DNA from 3 places in the Streptomyces sp. NPDC050147 genome. Region 1 is predicted to be linked to each of the others. Evidence: riboswitches for the same ligand, from Rfam matches in the RefSeq annotation. Region 1 holds a riboswitch; each other region holds the start of a gene.
The links. Region 1 has a riboswitch for cobalamin ahead of AB0I94_RS11830 (ABC transporter substrate-binding protein). Riboswitches for the same ligand answer to the same signal wherever they lie in the genome.
Positions count from the first base shown of each region.

Region 2: another riboswitch for cobalamin. It lies ahead of AB0I94_RS01945 (prenyltransferase/squalene oxidase repeat-containing protein); the one in region 1 lies ahead of AB0I94_RS11830 (ABC transporter substrate-binding protein).
Region 3: another riboswitch for cobalamin. It lies ahead of metE (5-methyltetrahydropteroyltriglutamate--homocysteine S-methyltransferase); the one in region 1 lies ahead of AB0I94_RS11830 (ABC transporter substrate-binding protein).

Region 1 covers NZ_JBFALJ010000006.1:11,553-18,360, reverse strand. The annotation lists gene AB0I94_RS11840 (ABC transporter ATP-binding protein) at 1-378, opposite strand, end outside; gene AB0I94_RS11835 (iron ABC transporter permease) at 375-1,460, opposite strand; gene AB0I94_RS11830 (ABC transporter substrate-binding protein) at 1,568-2,527, opposite strand; cobalamin riboswitch at 2,572-2,729, opposite strand; gene AB0I94_RS11825 (M67 family metallopeptidase) at 2,693-3,115, opposite strand; gene AB0I94_RS11820 (amino acid permease) at 3,227-4,699, opposite strand; gene AB0I94_RS11815 (DUF2017 domain-containing protein) at 5,051-5,647, opposite strand; gene clpS (ATP-dependent Clp protease adapter ClpS) at 5,659-5,976, opposite strand; gene AB0I94_RS11805 (nicotinate phosphoribosyltransferase) at 6,107-6,808, shown strand, end outside.
Region 2 covers NZ_JBFALJ010000001.1:427,297-434,104, reverse strand. The annotation lists gene AB0I94_RS01965 (ECF transporter S component) at 1-244, opposite strand, end outside; gene AB0I94_RS01960 (ATP-binding cassette domain-containing protein) at 241-1,926, opposite strand; gene AB0I94_RS01955 (energy-coupling factor transporter transmembrane component T) at 1,923-3,104, opposite strand; gene AB0I94_RS01950 (SCO2322 family protein) at 3,112-3,753, opposite strand; gene AB0I94_RS01945 (prenyltransferase/squalene oxidase repeat-containing protein) at 3,780-4,994, opposite strand; cobalamin riboswitch at 5,118-5,244, opposite strand; gene AB0I94_RS01940 (MBL fold metallo-hydrolase) at 5,298-6,347, opposite strand; gene AB0I94_RS01935 (aldehyde dehydrogenase) at 6,571-6,808, shown strand, end outside.
Region 3 covers NZ_JBFALJ010000012.1:93,433-100,240, reverse strand. The annotation lists gene AB0I94_RS19925 (MFS transporter) at 1-1,171, shown strand, start outside; gene AB0I94_RS19920 (ATP-binding cassette domain-containing protein) at 1,160-2,041, opposite strand; gene cbiQ (cobalt ECF transporter T component CbiQ) at 2,038-2,787, opposite strand; gene AB0I94_RS19910 (energy-coupling factor ABC transporter substrate-binding protein) at 2,794-3,168, opposite strand; gene AB0I94_RS19905 (energy-coupling factor ABC transporter permease) at 3,168-3,896, opposite strand; cobalamin riboswitch at 3,926-4,111, opposite strand; cobalamin riboswitch at 4,344-4,562, shown strand; gene metE (5-methyltetrahydropteroyltriglutamate--homocysteine S-methyltransferase) at 4,723-6,808, shown strand, end outside.

The DNA.
Region 1 (6,808 bases):
GACCAGCTTCTCGTCCTCGGCCGTGTCCGCCTCCCAGAAGCGCTTGTGCGGGGAGCGGCCCATGGCGACGATCTGCCGGACGGTGAGCTCGAAGCCGGTGTGCCCGTCCTGCGGGACGGTGGCGATGCGGCGGGCGCGGTCCTTGGCCGAGCGGGCGGCCAGGTCGTCGCCGTCCAGGAGCACACGGCCGCCGGTGGGCGAGAGGGTGCCGTAGACGCAGCGCAGGAGGGTGGTCTTGCCGCTGCCGTTGGGGCCGACGAGGCCGATGGTCTCGCCTTGGTCGGCGTGCAGGGTGACGGCGTCGACGAGGGTCTTGTCCCCCACGCGGTAGGAGAGGGACTCGGTGCGGAGTACTGCTACTGCTGCCGGGTGGCTCACGCGGTTGCCTCCGTACGGTTCTTTCGCAGCATCCAGAGGAAGAACGGGCCGCCCGTCAGCGCGGTCAGGACGCCGACCGGGATGTCCTGCGGCGCCGCCACCGTGCGTGCGGCGAGGTCGGCGGCCACCAGGAACACCGCGCCCATCAGGGCCACCACCGGCAGGAGCGCCCGGTGGGCGGCGCCGACGAGCATCCGGGCCGCGTGCGGCACCATCAGGCCGACGAAGCCGATGGCTCCGCTGTACGCGACGAGTACGCCGGTCAGGAGCGAGGCGAGGACGAAGACGGCGGCGCGGAAGCGGGCGGTGTCCAGGCCGAGGACGGTGGCGCCCTCCTCGCCGACCAGGAGCAGGTCCAGGGGGCGGGCCAGGGCGACGAGCAGCGCCGTGCCCGCGATCAGGGCGGCGCCGGGCAGGGCGAGCATGTCCCAGCGGGCGCTGCCGAGGCCGCCGAGGGTCCAGTACAGGACTTCCTTGAGGTGGTCCGCGCTGTCGGCCGTGATCAGGATGAGGCTGGTCAGGGCGGAGAGGATGTACGAGACGGCCACCCCGGCCAGGATCAGGCGGCCGGTGGCGAATCCGCCGCCGGATCTGGCCAGGGTGTAGACGACGAGCAGGGAGAGCAGGGCGCCCGCGAAGGCCGCGGCCGGGATGGTGACGGTCGTGGCCAGGCCCGCGCCCAGGCCGAAGACGCTGCCGAGGACGATGACGGCGACGGCTCCGGCGGAGGCGCCGGAGGAGACGCCCAGGAGGAAGGGGTCGGCCAGCGGGTTCCTCACCAGGGCCTGGAGGACGGTGCCGATGACGGCGAGCCCCGCGCCTACGGCCGCGCCGAGCAGGACCCGGGGCAGGCGGACGTCCAGCACGATCGTGCGGAACGGGGAGGGTTCCGCGCCGCCGGTAAGGATCTCCAGGACGTCGGGCGCCGGGATCCTGACGGAGCCCAGCGCGAGGCCTGCGACGATCGCCGCCGCGAGGGCTGCGCAGAGCGCCGCGATGACTGTCGCGTAGCCCAGTCGTCTGCGGGTCGGTGTGACCCTGGCGGGGCCTTCCCCAACCCCGCCCCTTCCCGGCTGTGACATGTGCGGCTCCGCCGCGGGCCGCTCTGGTGCGGGGGCCTTGGTTGCCGTCATCACCGGCTTCGCCGAGTTCGTCCTCAAACGCCGGACGGGCTGAACCCCCTGCCTCTTCACAGCTGGTCCGCCAGCTTCTCCACCGCCCCCGGTGCCCTCACCCCCGCCACCGTGTCCGACAGTGGCAGGACCGCGAACCGCTTGTTCTTGATGGCGGGGACGTCCGCGAGGACGGGGTCTTCGAGGAGGCGCTTCTTCTTCTGGGCCACCGTCGTGCCGCCGTAGTCGAGGATCACGATCACCTCGGGCTTGCGGTCGACCACCGACTCCCAGGAGGCGTCGCCGAAGGCCTTGTCGAGGTCGGCGAAGACGTTGCGGCCGCCCGCCCGCTCGATGATGTCGTTGCCGATGCCCCGGCCGCCCGCCGTGAACGCGGTCTTGTCGCCGCTGTCGTAGACGAAGACCGGGACCGGCTTCTCGGACTTCAGTTCCCCTGCCGTGGCCGCCAGTTGGCGCTTCGCCTCGCCCACCCACTTGTCGGCCCGCGGTCGCACTCCGAACGTGCTGCCGACCTCGCGGACCTCCTTGTAGACGTCGTCCATCGTCACGGCCCGCTTCGCGCAGCCTTCGACGTTGAGGCGGCTGTCGATGCCGGACTTCGCCAGAGCCGCGCGGCTGCGGCCCTCGCCCGCCTGGAAGGCGCTCGCGTAGCCGCCGTAGACGAAGTCGGGGTCGGCGGCCAGGAGTTTCTCGTACGAGGGGTACTCCTTGGCCAGGACCGGGGTGTCCGCGTACGCCTTCGCGTACTTCGGCAGGACCTTGTCGTCGAGGTAAGCCGTCCCGGCGATGCGGTCCTTCAGGCCCAGCTCCAGCATCACTTCCGTCACGTGCTGGTTCATCGTCACGGCGCGCTTCGGGGGCGCTTCGTACGTCGTCTTCACGCCGCAGTTCGTGACCGTGTACGGAAAGCCGGGCGCCTGGGCCGCCGACTGCGACTCCGGTCCTTCGGAGGACGAACACGCGGCGAGCGGGGCGAGCAGGGCCGCGGCGATGAGCACGCGTACGGGTCGGGACATGACTGGACTGCCTCCTCCAGGGGATTTCCGCGTCCCCTGCGTCGTGGGAGAAGAAGGCGGCAGGTCAGTTCCTGACTGCCCCGCCCGCGAAGGGTGGGGTCACAGTGGCGGGACCGTGCCGGATTCGCACCGGCTTCCTGGGTCCTGCCGCCTCAAAGGTGAAGCTCAGTATGCCTGGACGACCTTCACCTCTTCCTCGGTGACCTCGCCGTCCACGATCCGGAAGGAGCGGAACTGGAACTCGCCGGCGCCGTCGGTGTCCGCGGTGGAGACCAGGACGTAGTGGGCGCCGGGCTCGTTGGCGTACGTGATGTCGGTGCGCGAGGGGTAGGCCTCGGTCGCCGTGTGCGAGTGGTAGACGATCACCGGCTCCTCGTCGCGGTCGTCCATCTCGCGGTAGAGCTTGAGGAGGTCGCCCGAGTCGAACTCGTAGAACGTGGGCGAGCGGGCCGCGTTCAGCATCGGGATGAAGCGCTCGGGGCGGCCCGTGCCCTCCGGGCCCGCGACCACACCGCAGGCCTCGTCGGGGTGGTCCTGGCGCGCGTGCGCGACGATCTGGTCGTGGAGGGCCTGGGTCAGGGTCAGCATGGCAGCCAGGATAAGCAGAAGGGCCGGTCCGTACCGAAGAGTGGTACGGACCGGCCCACATGCTGGGATCAGGCGGTGATCAGGGCTTGGTCAGGGGTGACCACGGCTTGATCAGGACTTGATGGCGTCCTGCGGCTCGGAGCTGCCGCCACCCGTCGACTGCGTGCCGCGCTTCTGCATGACCAGGTAGCCGATGCCCAGGATCAGGGCCCACACCGGAGCCGCGTACAGCGAGATCCGCGCGTCCTTGTCGATGCCCATCATCACGATGACCATCGCGATGAAGGCCAGCGCGAACCAGCTCGTGTACGGAGCGCCGGGCGCCCGGAAGGTGGACTGCGGCAGCTCGCCGCGGTCGGCCTTGCGGCGGTACTTGATCTGGCAGACCAGGATCATGATCCAGGCCCACATGCCGGAGATGGTCGCGAAGGAGACGACGTAGTTGAACGCCTCGCCGGGCCACTGGTAGTTGATCCAGACGCCGACCAGCATCAGCGTGGCGGAGAAGGTGGTGCCGACCAGCGGCAGGCCGTTCTTCGTCAGCTTGGTGAAGAACTTCGGGCCCTGGCCGTTGAGCGCGAGGTCGCGCAGCATGCGGCCGGTGGAGTACATGCCGGAGTTGCAGGAGGAGAGCGCGGCCGTCAGGACGACGAAGTTGACGATCGCGGCGCCGATGCCCAGGCCCATCTCCTCGAAGGCCGCCACGAACGGCGAGACGCCCGGCTCGAACGAGGTCCACGGCACGACCGAGAGGATCATGATGAGCGCGCCGACGTAGAAGACGGCGATGCGCCACGGCACGGTGTTGATGGCCTTGGGCAGGACGGTCTTCGGGTCCTTGGACTCGCCCGCGGTGACGCCGACGAGCTCGACGGCGAGGAAGGCGAACATCACGATCTGCAGCGTCATCAGCGTGGAGCCGATGCCGTTCGGGAAGAAGCCGCCCTGGTCCCACAGGTGGGAGACGGACGCGGTGTCACCGGCGTCCGAGAAGCCGATGGTGAGGATGCCGGCGCAGATCAGGATCATGCCGATGATCGCGGTGACCTTGACCATCGAGAACCAGAACTCGAGCTCGCCGAAGAGCTTCACCGAGATCAGGTTGGCGCCGTACAGGATGACCGTGAAGATCAGCGCGTACGCCCATTGCGGGATGGCGTCGTGTGTCCAGTACTGCATGTACTGGGCCGCCGCCGTGACTTCCGTGATGCCGGTGACGACCCAGAAGAGCCAGTACGTCCAGCCGGTCACGTAGCCGAAGAACGGGCCGATGAATTCACGCGCGTACTCCGAGAAGGAGCCCGAGACGGCGCGGTACATGAGCAGCTCGCCCAGGGCGCGCATGATGAAGAAGATGACGAGGCCGGCGATGGCGTACGCCAGGATGAGGCTCGGGCCCGCCTTATGGATGGCTTTGCCCGCGCCGAGGAACAGGCCGGTGCCGATGGCACCGCCGATCGCGATCATCTGGATCTGCCGGGCCCCGAGCCCGCGCTGATAACCCTCGCCTGACGTGCCGGACGAACCGCCCGCTCCGTCGGCCTCATTGCCGTCGTGATGCTCTTCGACCTGCACTGAGGTCATGGTGACGCCTTTCTCCACGCCGATCCGTGCCCGCAGTCTGCGTATGGCCACGGATCAGGTCCTGATCCCCCCGGATATGGATGGAGTGCTACCGGCGGTCTGCCGGCCCGAGCGCCACCGGTGACATGGGTGGCGTCACCGAGTGGTCGTGAAGATTTATCACGGCCGCAATAGTGATCGGCTCAGCCGCGTGTGGCCCACACCACGAAGAGAAGCGGACAAAATTCCCTCGCCGCATCAAATTCGGGCATTGGAGTGACCTGATCGTTATCCGGATTTGAGCGTCCGATGAGCGAACGGGAGGTAACCGCTGCCCTATGCAACGACTTTGCGTGTGCGACCGTGTGACTTCTAACCGATCAGCGTGCCGACCAGCGTCTCCTGCAGGCCGCCGAGCCAGAGGTAGGCCATCACCATCGGCTTGCGCGGGTCGGAGTCCGGGAGCTGGTAGAGCAGGTCCGTGTCCTCCTCGTCGGTCACCTCGAGGCGGGCGCCGATCGCCAGGCGCAGGTCGTTGAGCGCGCCGAGCCAGTGCCGCGACTCGTCGGCGGAGAGCTTCAGGACGGCGCCGCCCTCGCCCTTGGACGTCATGGCGTCCAGGGAGCGGATCACCACCAGGGCGTCGTCGCGCTTCTTGGCCCGCAGGTCGTTCTCGGTGAACCGCCTGAACTCCGAGGAGTACGCGCGCAGTTCGTCTTCGTCGGCCTTCTCGCTGCCGGGACCGCCGTACGCGTCGGGCAACAGCCGCTGGAGGACCGGATCGGTGGGCGGCTCGCTCGGGCCCTCCGCGAACAGCTCCGCGAGGGGGTCGTCGGAAGCGTCCTCGGCCGGGCCCGGACCGATCAGCTCCAGGAGCTGCACGGCGAGGGAGCGGATGATCGAGATCTCGACCTCGTCGAGCGCGACGGCAGCGCCGCCCCCGGGAATGGCTTCGAATTGTCCTGGCATCAGATGCGTCGCTACTTCCGGTCCTGCTGGAGGGTGGCCCACAGACCGTATCCGTGCATGGCCTGTACGTCGCGCTCCATCTCCTCGCGGGAGCCGGTGGAGACGACGGCGCGGCCCTTGTGATGCACGTCCATCATCAGCTTCGTGGCCTTCTCCTTCGAGTACCCGAAGTAGGACTGGAACACGTAGGTCACGTAACTCATCAAATTGACCGGGTCGTTGTGGACGAGCGTGATCCAGGGGACGTCGGGCTCCGGGACGGCGAACGTCTCTTCGTCCGATTCCGGGCGGGTGATCTCTGCGGGAACAGTGCAGCGGGCGGAGCCCATCCTTGGAGGGGCGGCGGCGGGAGACGGGCGGGACGTACTCACGCCACCCATGCTGCCACCCGCGAGGGCGTCGCGCACAAATGGACCCAGGAAATCGTCAGAGTGACGAGATGCGGGTAGCATCCTTCCCATGAACACAGCGGACCTTGGGCTGCCGGTGGATGTTCCGTCGACAGCGCTCTTCACGGATCACTACGAGCTCACGATGTTGCAGGCGGCGCTGAAGGCCGGCACCGCCGACCGGCGCTCCGTCTTCGAGGTCTTCTCGCGCAGACTTCCCGAGGGGCGCCGCTACGGAGTGGTGGCCGGAACGGGCCGGGTCCTGGACGCCGTGGAGAACTTCCGCTTCGACGCGGGCGTCATCGGCTTCCTGCGCGAGCGCCGTGTCGTCGACGAGGAGACCCTCCAGTGGCTCTCCTCGTACCGCTTCAGCGGCGACATCTGGGGCTATCCGGAGGGCGAGGTCTACTTCCCGGGATCGCCGATACTGCGCGTCGAGGGCTCTTTCGCCGAGTGCGTGCTCCTGGAGACGGTGATCCTCTCCATCCTCAACCACGACTCGGCGATCGCGGCCGCCGCCTCCCGGATGGCCTCGGCCGCCGGTCAGCGCCCGCTGATCGAGATGGGCGCACGGCGTACGCACGAGCTGGCGGCCGTCGCCGCCTCACGCGCCGCGTACGTCGGCGGTTTCACCACCACCTCCGACCTGGCGGCCGGCTTCCGCTACGACATCCCCACCGTCGGCACATCGGCCCACTCCTTCACCCTCCTGCACGACAACGAACGCGACGCGTTCCAGGCCCAGGTGGACTCCCTGGGCCCCGGCACCACG
Region 2 (6,808 bases), on a different contig from region 1:
GCCCGACGTCCGCGATGGTCGCCACGACGACGGCGAGCAGGAGCGGCAGCAGGGCCGCGAACAGCCAGGGCGCGTCCTGGGCGTGCGCGCTCAGCCCCGAGTCCCCGTCCGCGATCAGCGGCCACCCGAAGGCCACGACGCCGACCGCGCTGACGAGCGCGAGGGCACCGATCGAGCGCGGACCCAGGCGGACGGGGCGGACCTGCCGGGAGCCCGCCCGGCGGGCGGCGGGAGCGCGGCTCACGCGGGTCCACCCCCGGCGGCCAGCGCGTCGCGCACCTCCGTGACCGTCAGCCACTTCTGCGGGGCCAGGATCTTGGTGGTCTGCGGGGCGAAGGAGGGGGAGGAGACCACGATGTCCGGGGTCGGACCGTCGGCGACGATCTCCCCGTCGGCGAGGATCGCCACCCGGTGGGCCAGTTCCGCCGCCAGTTCCACGTCGTGCGTGGCGAGGACGATCGCGTGGCCCTCGCCGGCGAGGCGGCGCAGAAGCGTGACCAGGCGGGCCTTGGCCGCGTAGTCGAGGCCCCGGGTCGGCTCGTCGAGGAGGAGCAGCGGCGGGCGTGCCGTCAGGACGATCGCCAGGGCCAGGGTGAGGCGCTGGCCCTCCGAGAGGTCGCGGGGGTGGGTGTCGTCCGCGATGCCGGGGAGCAGCTCGGTGACCAGCGCACGGCAGGTGCCGGGCTCCGCTGCCGCGTCGTGGTCCGCCGCCGAACACTCGGCGGCCACCGTGTCCGCGTAGAGGAGGTCACGCGGCTCCTGGGGGACCAGGCCCACGTGGCGGATGAGCTCGCGCGGCCCGGTGCGGTGGGGGAGCACGCCGCCGACGCGGACCGAGCCCGCCGCCGGTTCGAGCAGGCCCACCAGGGTCGACAGGAGCGTGGACTTCCCGGCGCCGTTGCGGCCCATCAGCGCCACCGTCTCTCCCGCGTGGACGGTGAGGTCCACCCGGCGCAGGGCCTCCACCCGGCCCCGGCGGACGGCCAGAGCGCGGACGCTCGCGGCGGCCGCTTCGGGTGCATCGGCCTTCGTACGTCCACGGAGCCGGGTCAGGACCGTCGCGGGGCGTTCATCGGGGCGCGGGGCCTTGGCCGCCTCCCGGGGCTCGGCCCCGGCCAGGCGCTCCCGCAGTGTGCCCGCCCTGCGCCGCGCGTCCCGCACCGTCAGGGGCAGCGGGGACCAGCCCGCGAGGCGGCCGAGGCCCACCACCGGCGGATAGACGGGCGAACGGGCCATCAGCGACGCGGGGTCCCCGAGCACGGGCGGCTCGCCCGGCGCCGCGAGCAGCAGGACCTGGTCGGCGTACTGGACGACACGCTCCAGGCGGTGCTCGGCCATCAGGACCGTCGTGCCCAGGTCGTGGACGAGACGCTGCAGCACGGCGAGCACCTCCTCGGCGGCGGCCGGGTCGAGGGCCGACGTCGGCTCGTCCAGGACGAGGACCTCGGGATGCGGCGTGAGCACCGAGCCGATGGCGACGCGCTGCTGCTGGCCGCCGGAGAGCGTGGCGATGGGCCGCTCACGCAGATCGGCGAGGCCGAGGAGGTCCAGCGTCTCCTCGACCCGGCGGCGCATCACGTCGGGGGCGAGCCCGAGTGACTCCATCCCGTAGGCGAGTTCGTCCTCGACCGTGTCCGTCACGAAGTGCGAGAGCGGGTCCTGGCCGACCGTGCCGACGACATCGGCCAGTTCGCGCGGCTTGTGGGTACGGGTGTCGCGCCCCGCCACCGTCACACGGCCCCGCAGTGTGCCCCCGGTGAAGTGCGGCACGAGCCCGCTCACCGTGCCGAGCAGCGTCGACTTGCCGACCCCGGAGGGCCCGACCAGGAGCACCAACTCGCCCTCGGGTACGGCGAGATCGACGCCGCGCACGGTGGGCTCGGCGATCCCCTCGTACGTCACGGAGACATCCTCGAAGCGGATCATGAGGGCTCCTTGGTACGTGCGGGGGCGGAAACGGAGGCGGAGACAGGGGCGGCCGAATCGGCGGGCACCGGCGCCACGAAGGCGGGCAGCAGCCCGACGAGGACGGCCGCCGCGGGCCACAGCGGCAACGTCGGCGCCGTCAGGGGGACGACCCCGGGGTGCAGGGCGGACGCGTCGTACGAGGCGGCCCAGAGCATCAGGCCCGCCACCGCGACCCCCGACCCGGCGACGAGCCAGGCGCGCACGCCCCACGGGTCGGGGCGGTAGCGCGTGCGGACGGAGCGACGGCCGCCGAGGCGGAGTCCGGCGAGGGCGGCGACGAGACCGGCGGCCAGGACGGGCAGACCATAGCCGGTGCCGTCCGCGGAGAGCAGCCCGTACGTACCCGCGCAGACGCCCATCAGGCCGCCGAGCGTCAGGAACGCCGTCGCCCTGCGCACCCCGGCCGGAACCGGCGCGGTGCGCCCGAAGCCGCGCGCGTCCATCGCCGCGGCCAGCGCCACCGACCGCTCGAGCGCGCCCTCGAGGACCGGAAGACCCACCTGGAGCAGCCCCCGGATGCCCTTGTCCGCGCGCCCCCGAAGGCGTCGCGCCGCGCGAAGGCGCTGCACGTCCATGATCAGGTTCGGCGCGAAGGTCATCGCGACGACGATGGCGACCCCCACCTCGTACAGCGCGCCCGGCAGCGACTTGAGCAACCGGGCCGGGCTGGCCAGGGCGTTGGCGGCGCCGACGCAGATGAGGAGCCCGGCCAGGCGCACCCCGTCGTAGAGCGCGAAGAGCAGCCCCTCGGCCGTCACCCGGCCCCCGATCCGCACCCCCTTCGCCCAGTCGGGCAGCGGCACTTCGGGGAGCGTCACGATGACGTGCGTACCGGGGATGGGGGAGCCGAGGACGACGGCGAAGACGAGCCGGATCGCGATCACGACGAGGCCGAGCTTCACGAAGGCGCCGTACGAGCGCGCCCACGGGGCCGACGTGCGACGCGCCGCGACGACATAGCCCGCGACCCCGATGAGGAGACCGAGCAGCAGGGGATTGGTGGTGCGCGACGCGGCGACGCCGAGCCCGAGCGCCCACACCCACCAGGCGCCGGGGTGCAGCGCGTTGCTCCGGTGCGCCTGGGGGGCAAGGCGCCGCCGCAGCGCACCGGGAGCGGTGCTCGGGTGATCGGTCATCGTGCGGTCAGCCGCGTCGGCGGCGTGCCTGCCATACGGCGGCGGCGCCGAGCAGGGCGATGGCGGCCACGCCGGCGATCAGCCCGACGGAGGGGCCACCGGAGTCGCCCTGTTCCTTGCTCGCGTCCGGCTTCTCCTCGGCGTCCCGCGAGCGGCCGTTGCCCGAGACCTGCTCGCCGCAGCCCGACTTCGGGTAGTCGGCGATGGCGCACAGCAGCGCGTTGCTGTCATAGCGCAGGGGTTTGGCGACCGCCGCGAGCGCGTCCGCGCTCGTCGCGTCGTCCGCGATCCGCGCGCAGGCGGTACGCGGCTTCGGCGGGGTCTCCCCGTCAGGGGCGTCGCCCGGCGTACCGAAGTCGATGACGAGGGCGATCCGCTTGCGGTCGTCCTTGGCGGGGGTCTTGGCGCAGATCGTGTCGAAGTCCGCGGCGCCGCGCGGCTTCGCGGAGTCCTGCGAGTCGTCGGACACCGAGAACCGGAAGCCCTGCACGGCACCGTCGTCGGGGCGGGCGGTGCTGGGCCCCTGACTCGCGTACGCCCACTTCGCGCCGTCCCGGTCCCAGAAGGACCAGTAGCGGTAACCGGCTGCCTGGGCGGGGGCGGCGGCGAGGACGCCGAGCAGGGCGGCGGTGAACGCCACGGCCACCAGGCGTCCCCACCGCGCGCGACCCCGCGTCACAGCTGCTGCTTCTTCTTGTTGCCGCTGTACAGGAAGCCGATGCCGATACCGGCGACCATGCCGACGCCGATGACCCACCAGATGCTCACGCCGCCGTCGTCGCTGTCCTTCTTCTCGGCGGCCTGCTCGGTCGCCTGCGGGGCCGGACCCTGCGCGTTCAGCTGCTTGACCAGGTCCGCGCCGCCGAAGTCGCGCGGGTCCAGGCCCGAAGCGCGGGCGGCGAAGATCAGCTGGGCGTAGGCGGCGGGGCCGGACTTCTCGGCCCAGTCCGCGGAGTTCTTCGCCAGCCACTGGGCCGACTTCTCGGCCTGCTCGGGCTGACCGGCCGCGGCGAGCGCGAGCACGGAGTCCGCGGTGTTGCCCAGGTCGGGCATGTTCTTGGCACCGGGCATCGACGACATCAGGTGGTCGTCGCCCTTGGCGAGGGTCTTGAGGAGGTAGCCGGTGCCGTTCGCCGCCGCCTGCTCGGCGGTGTCGGCCTTCGCGCACTTCGGGGCGGCGGCCTTCTTCTCGGCGGCGTCGACGACCAGGCCCTTGCCGTGGGCGCCGAGGACACCGGCCGCCGTGGCGTCCGCGTTCGGCGAGAGCTTGCCGGACTTGACGTCCGCGAGGCCGAAGGCGCCGCCGTCCTTGCCACAGCTCATGGAGAGGGCGGGCAGCGCGTCGTACGGAGAGTTGCCGTCCTGCGACTTCACCGACTGCGGCTTCTCGCCCGCCGCGGCGAGCGCGCCGATCACGATGCCGGTGGAGTTGGCGTCGGAGTCCATGCCGGGGCTGTAGCCCCAGCCGCCGTCCTTGTTCTGCACCGACTTCAGCCAGCCCACGCTCTTGTCGACCGTCTTCTGCTGACCGCCGAGCGCGGCGAGCGCCTGCACGGCGGAGGCCGTCGCGTTGCTGTCGAACATCGTCTTGGAGTCGCACGGCTCGCCCGCGTCGGCGCGGTACGCGGCGAAACCGCCGCTCGGGCACTGCTGGCCGGTGAGCCAGTCGACGGCCTTCGCGGCGGGCTTCACACCGGCCGAGTCCTGGGCGAGCAGGGCGTACGACTGCCGGAACACCCCGTCGAACTTGGGGTCCGCGTCGCCGTAGAGACCGGAGGGCAGCTTGGCGGAGGGCGACGGGGACGCGGTGTCCGCGAAGGCGGCCGGGGCGGCGGCCGAACCGAACACGGCGACGGCGGCCAGGACCGCTGCGCTGCGGCGAACGTTCATGATGCGGCGGGTGCCTCTCACTGCGGGGAGCGGGGCAGCACGGGCGCGTAGCGGGCACGGGCACCGGGCGGCTCCGGCTCCGTATACCTCGACGGTGCCGTTCATCGGGGGCCCCGATGAAGCGAGCCGGTCATGCTTCGTACCGGGCATTCCGGCTCTCCGTCAGCTCGGTGAACTGCGGATACGGCTGCGGGTCAGCGCCGGATTCGCACCGGCTTCCCCCTGTACGGGCATGATGACGACGGAGGCCACTCTACCGGCCCGTAGGGGGAGCGGCCCGGGGCGCCCGCCCCCGGCCGGAGCTCACACCGCGCGGTACCGCACCGGATCGTTGCCCACCGCCTCCGCGCGCCCCAGCTTCACCAGGCGCCGCACATGCGCCTCGGCCTCGGAGACCGCGATGTTCCGTGAGCCGTAGCGGATCTCGGCCCAGGGGCGGTTCCACTCCATCCGCTCGGCGAGCTGCCAAGCGGTGAGGGGCTCGGCGAGGAGGGCGAGCAGGTCGGTGAGGCGCTCCTCGTGGTGGACCAGGATCTCGCGCACGCGGGCGGGGGCGTCGGTGAACGCGTACTGGTGGGCGGGAAGCACCTCGGCGGGTCCCAGGCGGCCGACGCGCTCCAGGGAGTCGAGGTAGTCGCCGAGGGGATCGGTGATGGTCGCGTCGTCCGGGTCCTCGTACAGGCCGATGTGCGGGGTGATCCCGGGGAGCAGATGGTCCCCGGAGAACAGCCGGCCGTGGCCCGGCAGCCGCGCCGGGTGCTCCTCCTCCAGGTGCAGGCAGACATGGCCCGGGGTGTGGCCGGGGGTCCAGATGGCGCGGAGCCTGCGACCCGGCAGTTCGAGCAGCTCGCCCGGGGTGATGTCGCGGTCGGGGAGCGCGGCTGCCATGCCGGGCAGCCGGGGCGCGCGGCCCGCGTCGCGGGCGGTGAGGAGCGGGGCCAGGTGGTCGGCGGGGGCGCCCGCGGCCGTCAGCTTCTCCACCATGTAGTCGAACCAGCGTGCGGGCGGTCCGGTCCGCGTGCGGCGTACGACCGACGCGTCCGCCTCGTGCATCGCGATCCACGCGCCCGATGCCTCGCGGACCTTGGCCGACAGGCCGTGGTGGTCGGGGTGGTGGTGGGTGATGACGACGCCGTGCACCGCGTCGGCGGACGTGCCACAGGCGGCGAGACCGTCGGCGAGCGAGTCCCAGGACGTGGGGTCGTCCCAGCCCGTGTCGATGAGGACCGGACCGGCGTCCGTGTCCAGGAGGTGGACGAGGGTGAAGCCCAGGGGATTGTCCGGAATCGGGACCTTGATGCTCCATACGCCCCCGCCGTGCTCGGTCACCCGCGGATCGGTCACCTGCGTCATCGGGGCCCTCATCTCTCGTCGCTGCGCGGCCACGACCACGGCCTCGGTCAGCATAACTAGAACTAGTTCCAATGATCGCTCAAGTCGACTGTTTCGTCAGCCCACTTGAACGGCTGCCTGAACCTTGCTCTCCGTGGACTACTGGAACTAGAACTGGTATCAGTTCTGAAACAGTGTCAGAAAGATGGCCGCGCAGGCGGAATCCCGCAGGAGGCAGTCAGCCATGACCGAGCTCGTGGAACACGGACAGCTTTTCATCGGCGGGGAGTTGGTGGACCCCTTGGGCAAGGACGTCATCGAGGTGGTCTCGCCGCACACCGGCCAGGTCTTCGCGCGGGTGCCGCACGCCGCGCCCGCCGACGTCGACCGGGCCGTCGCCATCGCGCGCAAGGCGTTCGACGAGGGGCCCTGGCCCCGGATGACCCTCGACGAGCGCATCGAGATCGTCACCCGGATCAAGG
Region 3 (6,808 bases), on a different contig from region 1:
CCAACTCGCCTTCAACATCGGCTTCTTCGCGGTGCTGCCCTTCCTGGCCGAGCACCTGGGCGCGGCGATCGGCATGGCGGGCTGGCTGGTCGGCCTGGTGCTCGGCCTGCGGACCTTCAGCCAGCAGGGGCTCTTCGTCGTCGGCGGCGCGCTGACCGACCGGTACGGCGTGCGGCCGGTCGTGCTCACCGGGTGCCTGCTGCGGATCGCCGGTTTCGCCTGGCTCGGCTACGCGCGGCAGACCTGGTCGGTCATCGGAGCGGTGCTCCTGATCGGGTTCGCCGCCGCCCTGTTCTCGCCCGCCGTGGAGTCCGAGGTCGCCCGGCAGGCGGTGCTCTGGGAGGAGTCGGGCCGCGGCCCGCGCACCCGCGTCCTGGCCCTGCTCACCGTGGCGGGCCAGGCCGGCGCGTTCGTCGGCCCTCTCATCGGCGCGCTGTTGCTCTCCGTCGACTTCCGCACCGTCTGTCTGGCCGGGGCCGGGGTCTTCGTCCTCGTCCTCGCCGGGCACCTGTGGCTGCTGCCGCAGCGCATCCCGGGGCGCGAGCGGGTCCGCGTCCAGGGCGGTGTCGGCGAGATGCTGCGCAACCGCCGGTTCCTCGCGGTGTGCTGTGCCTACGGCGCCTATCTCCTGGCGTACAACCAGCTCTATCTCGCCCTCCCGAGCGAGGTGGAGCGCGCGGCCGGGTCACAGGCGCCGCTCGCCTGGCTCTTCGCCCTCTCCTCCCTCCTCGTGGTGACCACTCAGCTTCCGGTCACCCACTGGGCCGCGGGCCGGCTCGACCAGCGGCGCTCGATGGCGGCGGGGCTCGTGCTCATCTCCGCCGGGTTCGCCGTCGTGGCCCTCGCGCGGCCGGCCGCCTGGTCCGGCGTGGCCGGGCTGCTGCCCGCCGCCGGCTTCGTCGTCCTGCTGACGCTGGGCCAGATGCTGGTCGCCCCGGCCGCCCGTGCCTGGATCCCGGATCTCACGCCCGACGGCAGGCTCGGCCTCTACACGGGGGCCCTGTCGTCGGTGTCCGGCTTGATCGTCCTCGCGGGCAGCGCCGTGACCGGGTCGCTCCTGGACGCGGGGCTCGCGCCGTGGGCGCCGTGGCTGGTGCTCGCCGCGATACCGCTGCTCGCCGTGCCGCTGCTGCCGGGCCGTGCCCAGGCCGCGGGCCGGTCAGCCGGCTGACGCGCCGGGCATCGCCGATGCCGTGAGGGCGGCCAACTCCTCGGGGGTGCGCGGCCCGTCGCCCGCCGCGGCCAGCAGGCCCTTCGTCCGCAGCAGCTCCGTGACGGCGATCCCCCAGGGCAGGCGCAGGCCCGCCTGCGCCAGGAGTTCGCGGTGGGCGAGCATCTCAGCGACCGGGCCGGTGCGCACGCCCGAGGGGGTGAGCAGCGCCGCTTCGTCGGCCCAGCGGAGGGCCAGGTCCACGTCGTGGGTGGCCATCACCACGGTCGTCCCCGCGTCCCGCAGACCTTGCAGGGTGGTCAGGAGTCGTTCCTGGCCGTCGGGGTCGAGCCCCGCGGTCGGCTCGTCGAGGATCAGGACGCGGGGGCGCATCGCCACGGCTCCGGCGATGGCCGTCCGCTTCCGCTGGCCGTAGGAGAGCAGATGGGTGGGGCGGTCCGCCAGGGCGCTGATGTCGAGCGCGGCGAGCGCCTCGGCGACCCGGCCGCGCACCTCGGCGTCCGGCAGCCCCAGGTTCAGCGGCCCGAAGGACACGTCCTGCTCGACGGAGGCGGCGAACAGTTGGTCGTCCGGGTCCTGCACCACCAGCTGAACGGTGGTGCGCAGCCGGGTGAGACCCTTGCGGTCGTACGCCACGGGGGCACCCCGGAGGGTCAACTCGCCCTGGGCCGGGCGGAGTCCGCCGCTGAGGAGCCGCATGAGGGTGGTCTTGCCGCTGCCGTTGCGCCCGAGCAGCGCGAGTGCGCGCCCCTCGGTGACGTCGAAGTCCAGGCCGCTGAGGACGGTGGGCCCGTCCTCGTACGCGTAGGAGACGGCGCGCAGAGCGACCAAGGATCCGCGCGGCTCGCGAGGAGCGCTCGGCTCGCTCATGGAAGAAGCCTTTCCAGTACGAGGGTGAGGGCCGTGAGGCCCATGAGGAGTACGGCGCTCGCGGCCACGAAGGGCCCGGAGACGCGGGCGTCGGGCACGAGCACCCGCAGGGTTCCGTCGTACCCGCGTCCGGCGAGCCCGGCCTGCAGCCGGCCGGCCCGGTCGAAGGCCCGCACGAACGCGGTGGCACCGAGACCGCCGAGGGAACGCCAGGTGGCGGCCCGGGTGGTGTGGCCGAGCCGCGCGGCCTGCGCCTGCCTGATCCGGCTCATGGAGTCCAGGAGCAGGAAGCTCATCCGGTACATGACGAGGGCCACGTCGACGACCGGCGCCGGCACACCGGCCTTCACCAGGCGGGGCAGCAGGTCCGACAGGGGGGTGGTGAAGGCGAAGAGCAGGACGCCGAGGGAGGCCGCCGACGTGCGAAGGAGCAGCCCGCCCGCCCGCGCGGGGCCGCCGTCGGCGAGCGTGACGAACCCTTCGGGCCCGCCGAGTTGCACGGTCAGGGTCAGCGCGCCGGTGACGCAGAAACCGAGGGGGACCCGGTAGGCGCGCCACAGTTTGCGCGGCGGCACACCGGCCGGTCCGAGCAGCACGGTGAGCGCGGCGACAAGCACCAGGACAGCTCCCGGCCACGGCGGCAGGGAGATGGCAAGGACGGTGAGGCCGAGCCCGAGCACGGCCTTGTCCACGGGGTGGCGGCGGCGCCAGCGACTGCTGTGCGCCGCCGCGTCGATGGGCAGCACGCCGGGTCAGACCTGCCCGGTCCCGGCCCGGGTGCTCTCCTCGCCGGCGGTCGGCTCCGCGGCGGCCGCCTCGGCTCGCGCCGTCTCGGCCCCCTGACGGCGCCCCTTGCGCACACCGAAGTAGTACGCGAGGACGCCCGCGCCGAGCGCCGCCTGCAGCGCGAAGAGCGCCGACTCCACCTCCCCGGAGGGCGGTTCGTACAGCGGTGAGAACCAGGGCTCGTAATCCGGCTCGATCTCGGTGATCGCGGTCTCGGCCTGGGCGTCGGCCCCGGCGAACGGCTCCTTCTCGTCGTCGCCGAGACCGAGCGCCAAGGGCAGTACCGCGAGCGCGGCGACGACGAGGAGCAGCAGAGTATTGATCTTCGCGTTCCGGCTCATCAGGCGCTGGCCCCCGTCTCGGTCTCCGTCTTGCTGCCGGTGTCCGCCTTCGCGGACGGCTTCTTGCCCTGGAGCAGCACGCCGAGCCGCGTGAGCTCGCCCCTGCTCGACTGCACGAGCAGCCGCATCACCACGACGGTGAGCAGTCCCTCGCTGACCGCGAGGGGGATCTGCGTGACGGCGAAGATGCCGCCGAACTTGCCCAGAGCGCCGATGAATCCGCTGCCGGGATCCGGGAACGCCAGGGCGAGCTGGACGCTGGTGACGCAGTAGGTGGACAGGTCGGCGACGAACGCGCCGCAGAACACGGCGACCATGAGCGGCGCGTCGTACCGCTTCAGGAGCCGGTAGACGGCGTATCCGGCCCATGGCCCGACGATCGCCATGGAGAACACGTTGGCGCCCAGGGTGGTGAGCCCGCCGTGGGCGAGCAGCAGCGCCTGGAACAGCAGAGTGATGGTGCCCAGCACCGCCATGATCGGTGGCCGGAACAGGATCGCGCCGAGCCCGGTCCCCGTCGGGTGCGAGCAACTGCCCGTGACGGACGGGATCTTCAGCGCGGAAAGGACGAAGGTGAACGCTCCGGACGCACCCAGGAGCAGTGTGCTCTCCGGGTGTTCCTTGACCTCACGGGTGAGGGAGCGGACTCCGTGGACGACGAACGGCGCGGACGCTACGCCCCAGGCGATCGCGTGCGCCGGTGGGAGGAAACCCTCGGCTATGTGCATGGCTAAGCAGACCCTCTCCAGCACCTCGTGGATGGACAACGCGCCTTGGCCGGTCTCCTGGCTGACGGGTCGTACCGACCGGACTCCGCCTTCCCGGGCGCGTGTCGCACCCAGTGGCTGCCGCGAGGGCTGGAGCCGGACTTCCCGATCACAGTGGCGAGGGCCGCACCGGCATCACACCGGATTTCCCGAGCACCAAGGCGTGGTGACCCTAGTGCGCAATCGAGTGGCCTGACAACTTGCGGGGCCGCTCCACCTGTGGCATGCGCGAGCACACGCGACCAGGGGCGTACGCCCCTGGTCAGCCCCTGTGCATCGGCTCGCGCGCACCGACGTGCCCCACGCTTTCCGGGAGCCCTTTCCCTCCCCGCCACCACCGCTGGTCCCGTGTCTCACCTCACGGTCCGGAATGTGATCAGTACTGCCCCAAGAAGCCGATCACCCTCTAGCCTGATCCGTGCAACTGGTTCGCCCTGTCCGCCAGGCAGGCGCGTCGCAAGAGGGAACCCGGTGGAAATCCGGGACTGCCCCGCAGCGGTGAGTGGGAACGACCGCCGTCATGAGCACTGGGTCCGAGCGCGGACCCGGGAAGCGACGGCCAGTAGGGATCTGCCTCGGCAGATGTGCCCGCGAGTCCGAAGACCTGCCCGTTGCCCGCATGTGATCCCTCACGTGCGGACATCCCGGTGACCTCGTGGGCGGGTCGGCGTACAGATCAGGTGGAGCACCGCGCCGGTGGCGCGCGTAGGTCCGCCCGGTTCGTCATCCCTTCGCGTCCGTGTCCCGTCCCGGGATTCTCAGGAGTCATCTCGCGAAGGAGATTTCCGTGACAGCGAAGTCCGCGGCCGCGGCAGCACGGGCCACCGTGTACGGCTACCCCCGCCAGGGCCCCGACCGGGAACTGAAGAAGGCCGTCGAGGGCTATTGGAAGGGCCGCGTCAGCGCCGACGCCCTCCGGGAGACCGCGGCGCGCCTGCGCCGGTCCACCTGGCGGCGCCTGGCCGACGCCGGCGTCCATGAAGTGCCGACCGGCGACTTCTCGTACTACGACCACGTCCTGGACACCAGCGTCATGGTCGGCGCCGTCCCCGGGCGCCACCGCACGGCGGTCGACGCGGACGCCCTCGACGGATACTTCGCGATGGCCCGCGGCACACAAGACGTGGCGCCGCTGGAGATGACCAAGTGGTTCGACACCAACTACCACTACCTGGTACCGGAGCTGGGCCCCGACACCGTCTTCGACGCGGACTCCGCCAAGCAGGTCGCCGAGCTCAAAGAGGCCGTCGCGCTCGGTCTCGCCGCGCGCCCGGTGCTCGTCGGCCCGGTGACCTATCTGCTGCTCGCCAAGCCCGCGCCCGGCGTGGCCGCCGGCTTCGAGCCGCTCACGCTCCTGGACCGCCTGCTGCCGGTGTACGCGGAGGTCCTCGCCGACCTGCGCGCCGCGGGCGCCGAGTGGGTGCAGCTCGACGAGCCCGCCCTGGTCCAGGACCGCACCCCGGCGGAGCTCAACGCCGCCGCCCGCGCCTACCGCGACCTCGGCGCGCTCACCGACCGTCCTCAACTCCTCGTCGCTTCCTACTTCGGCAGGCTCGGCGAGGCTCTCGCGGTGCTCACCAAAGCGCCGGTCGAGGGGCTCGCGCTGGACTTCACGGGGGCCGCCACCAGCCAGCTTGAAGACCTGGCCGCCGTCGGCGGGCTCCCCGGCAAGCGTCTGGTGGCAGGCGTCGTCGACGGCCGCAACATCTGGATCAACGACCTGGAGAAGTCCCTGTCGACGCTGGGCACGCTCCTTGGCCTCGCCGACCGGGTCGACGTCTCCGCGTCCTGCTCCCTGCTGCACGTCCCGCTGGACTCCACCGCCGAACGGGACATCGACCCGCAGGTCGCCCGTTGGCTGGCCTTCGCCCACCAGAAGACCACCGAGATCGCCACGCTGGCCCGCGGTCTGTCCCAGGGCGCGGGCGCCATCACGGCGCAGCTTGCGGCCAACCGCGCCGACTTGGCTTCGCGGTCGGGTTCGGCCCTCACGCACGACCCGGCCGTGCGCTCCCGCGTCGCCGCCGTCACGGGCGCCGATGCCCGCCGCGCACACCCCTATCCGGAGCGTGCGGCGGCCCAGCGGTCCCGCCTCGGCCTGCCCCAGCTGCCCACCACCACCATCGGGTCCTTCCCGCAGACCACGGAACTGCGCACCGCACGGGCCGACTTGCGGGCGGGCCGTATCGACACGAACGGCTACGAGGAACGCATTCGCTCGGAGATCCGCGAGGTCCTCGCCTTCCAGGAGAAGGCGGGCATCGACGTCCTGGTGCACGGCGAGCCCGAACGCAACGACATGGTGCAGTACTTCGCCGAGCAGCTCAGCGGGTACCTCGCCACGCAGCACGGCTGGGTCCAGTCGTACGGCACCCGCTACGTGCGTCCGCCGGTCCTCGCGGGCGACATCTCACGGCCCGAACCGATGACGGTGCGCTGGACCTCGTACGCCAACTCCCTCACCGACCGCCCCGTGAAGGGCATGCTCACCGGCCCGGTCACGATGCTCGCCTGGTCCTTCGTACGCGACGACCAGCCGCTCGCCGACACCGCGCGCCAGGTCGCCCTCGCCCTGCGCGACGAGGTCGGCGACCTGGAATCCGCGGGCACTTCGGTCATCCAGGTGGACGAGCCCGCACTGCGCGAGACGCTGCCGCTGCGCGCCGCCGAGCACGCCGCGTACCTGGAGTGGGCCACGGAGTCCTTCCGTCTCACCACCAGTGGCGTGCGGCCGGACACGCAGATCCACACGCACATGTGCTACGCCGAGTTCGGCGACATCGTCCGGGCCATCGACGATCTCGACGCCGACGTCATCAGCCTGGAGGCGGCCCGCTCGCACATGCAGGTGGCCCGCGAACTGGCCGAGCACG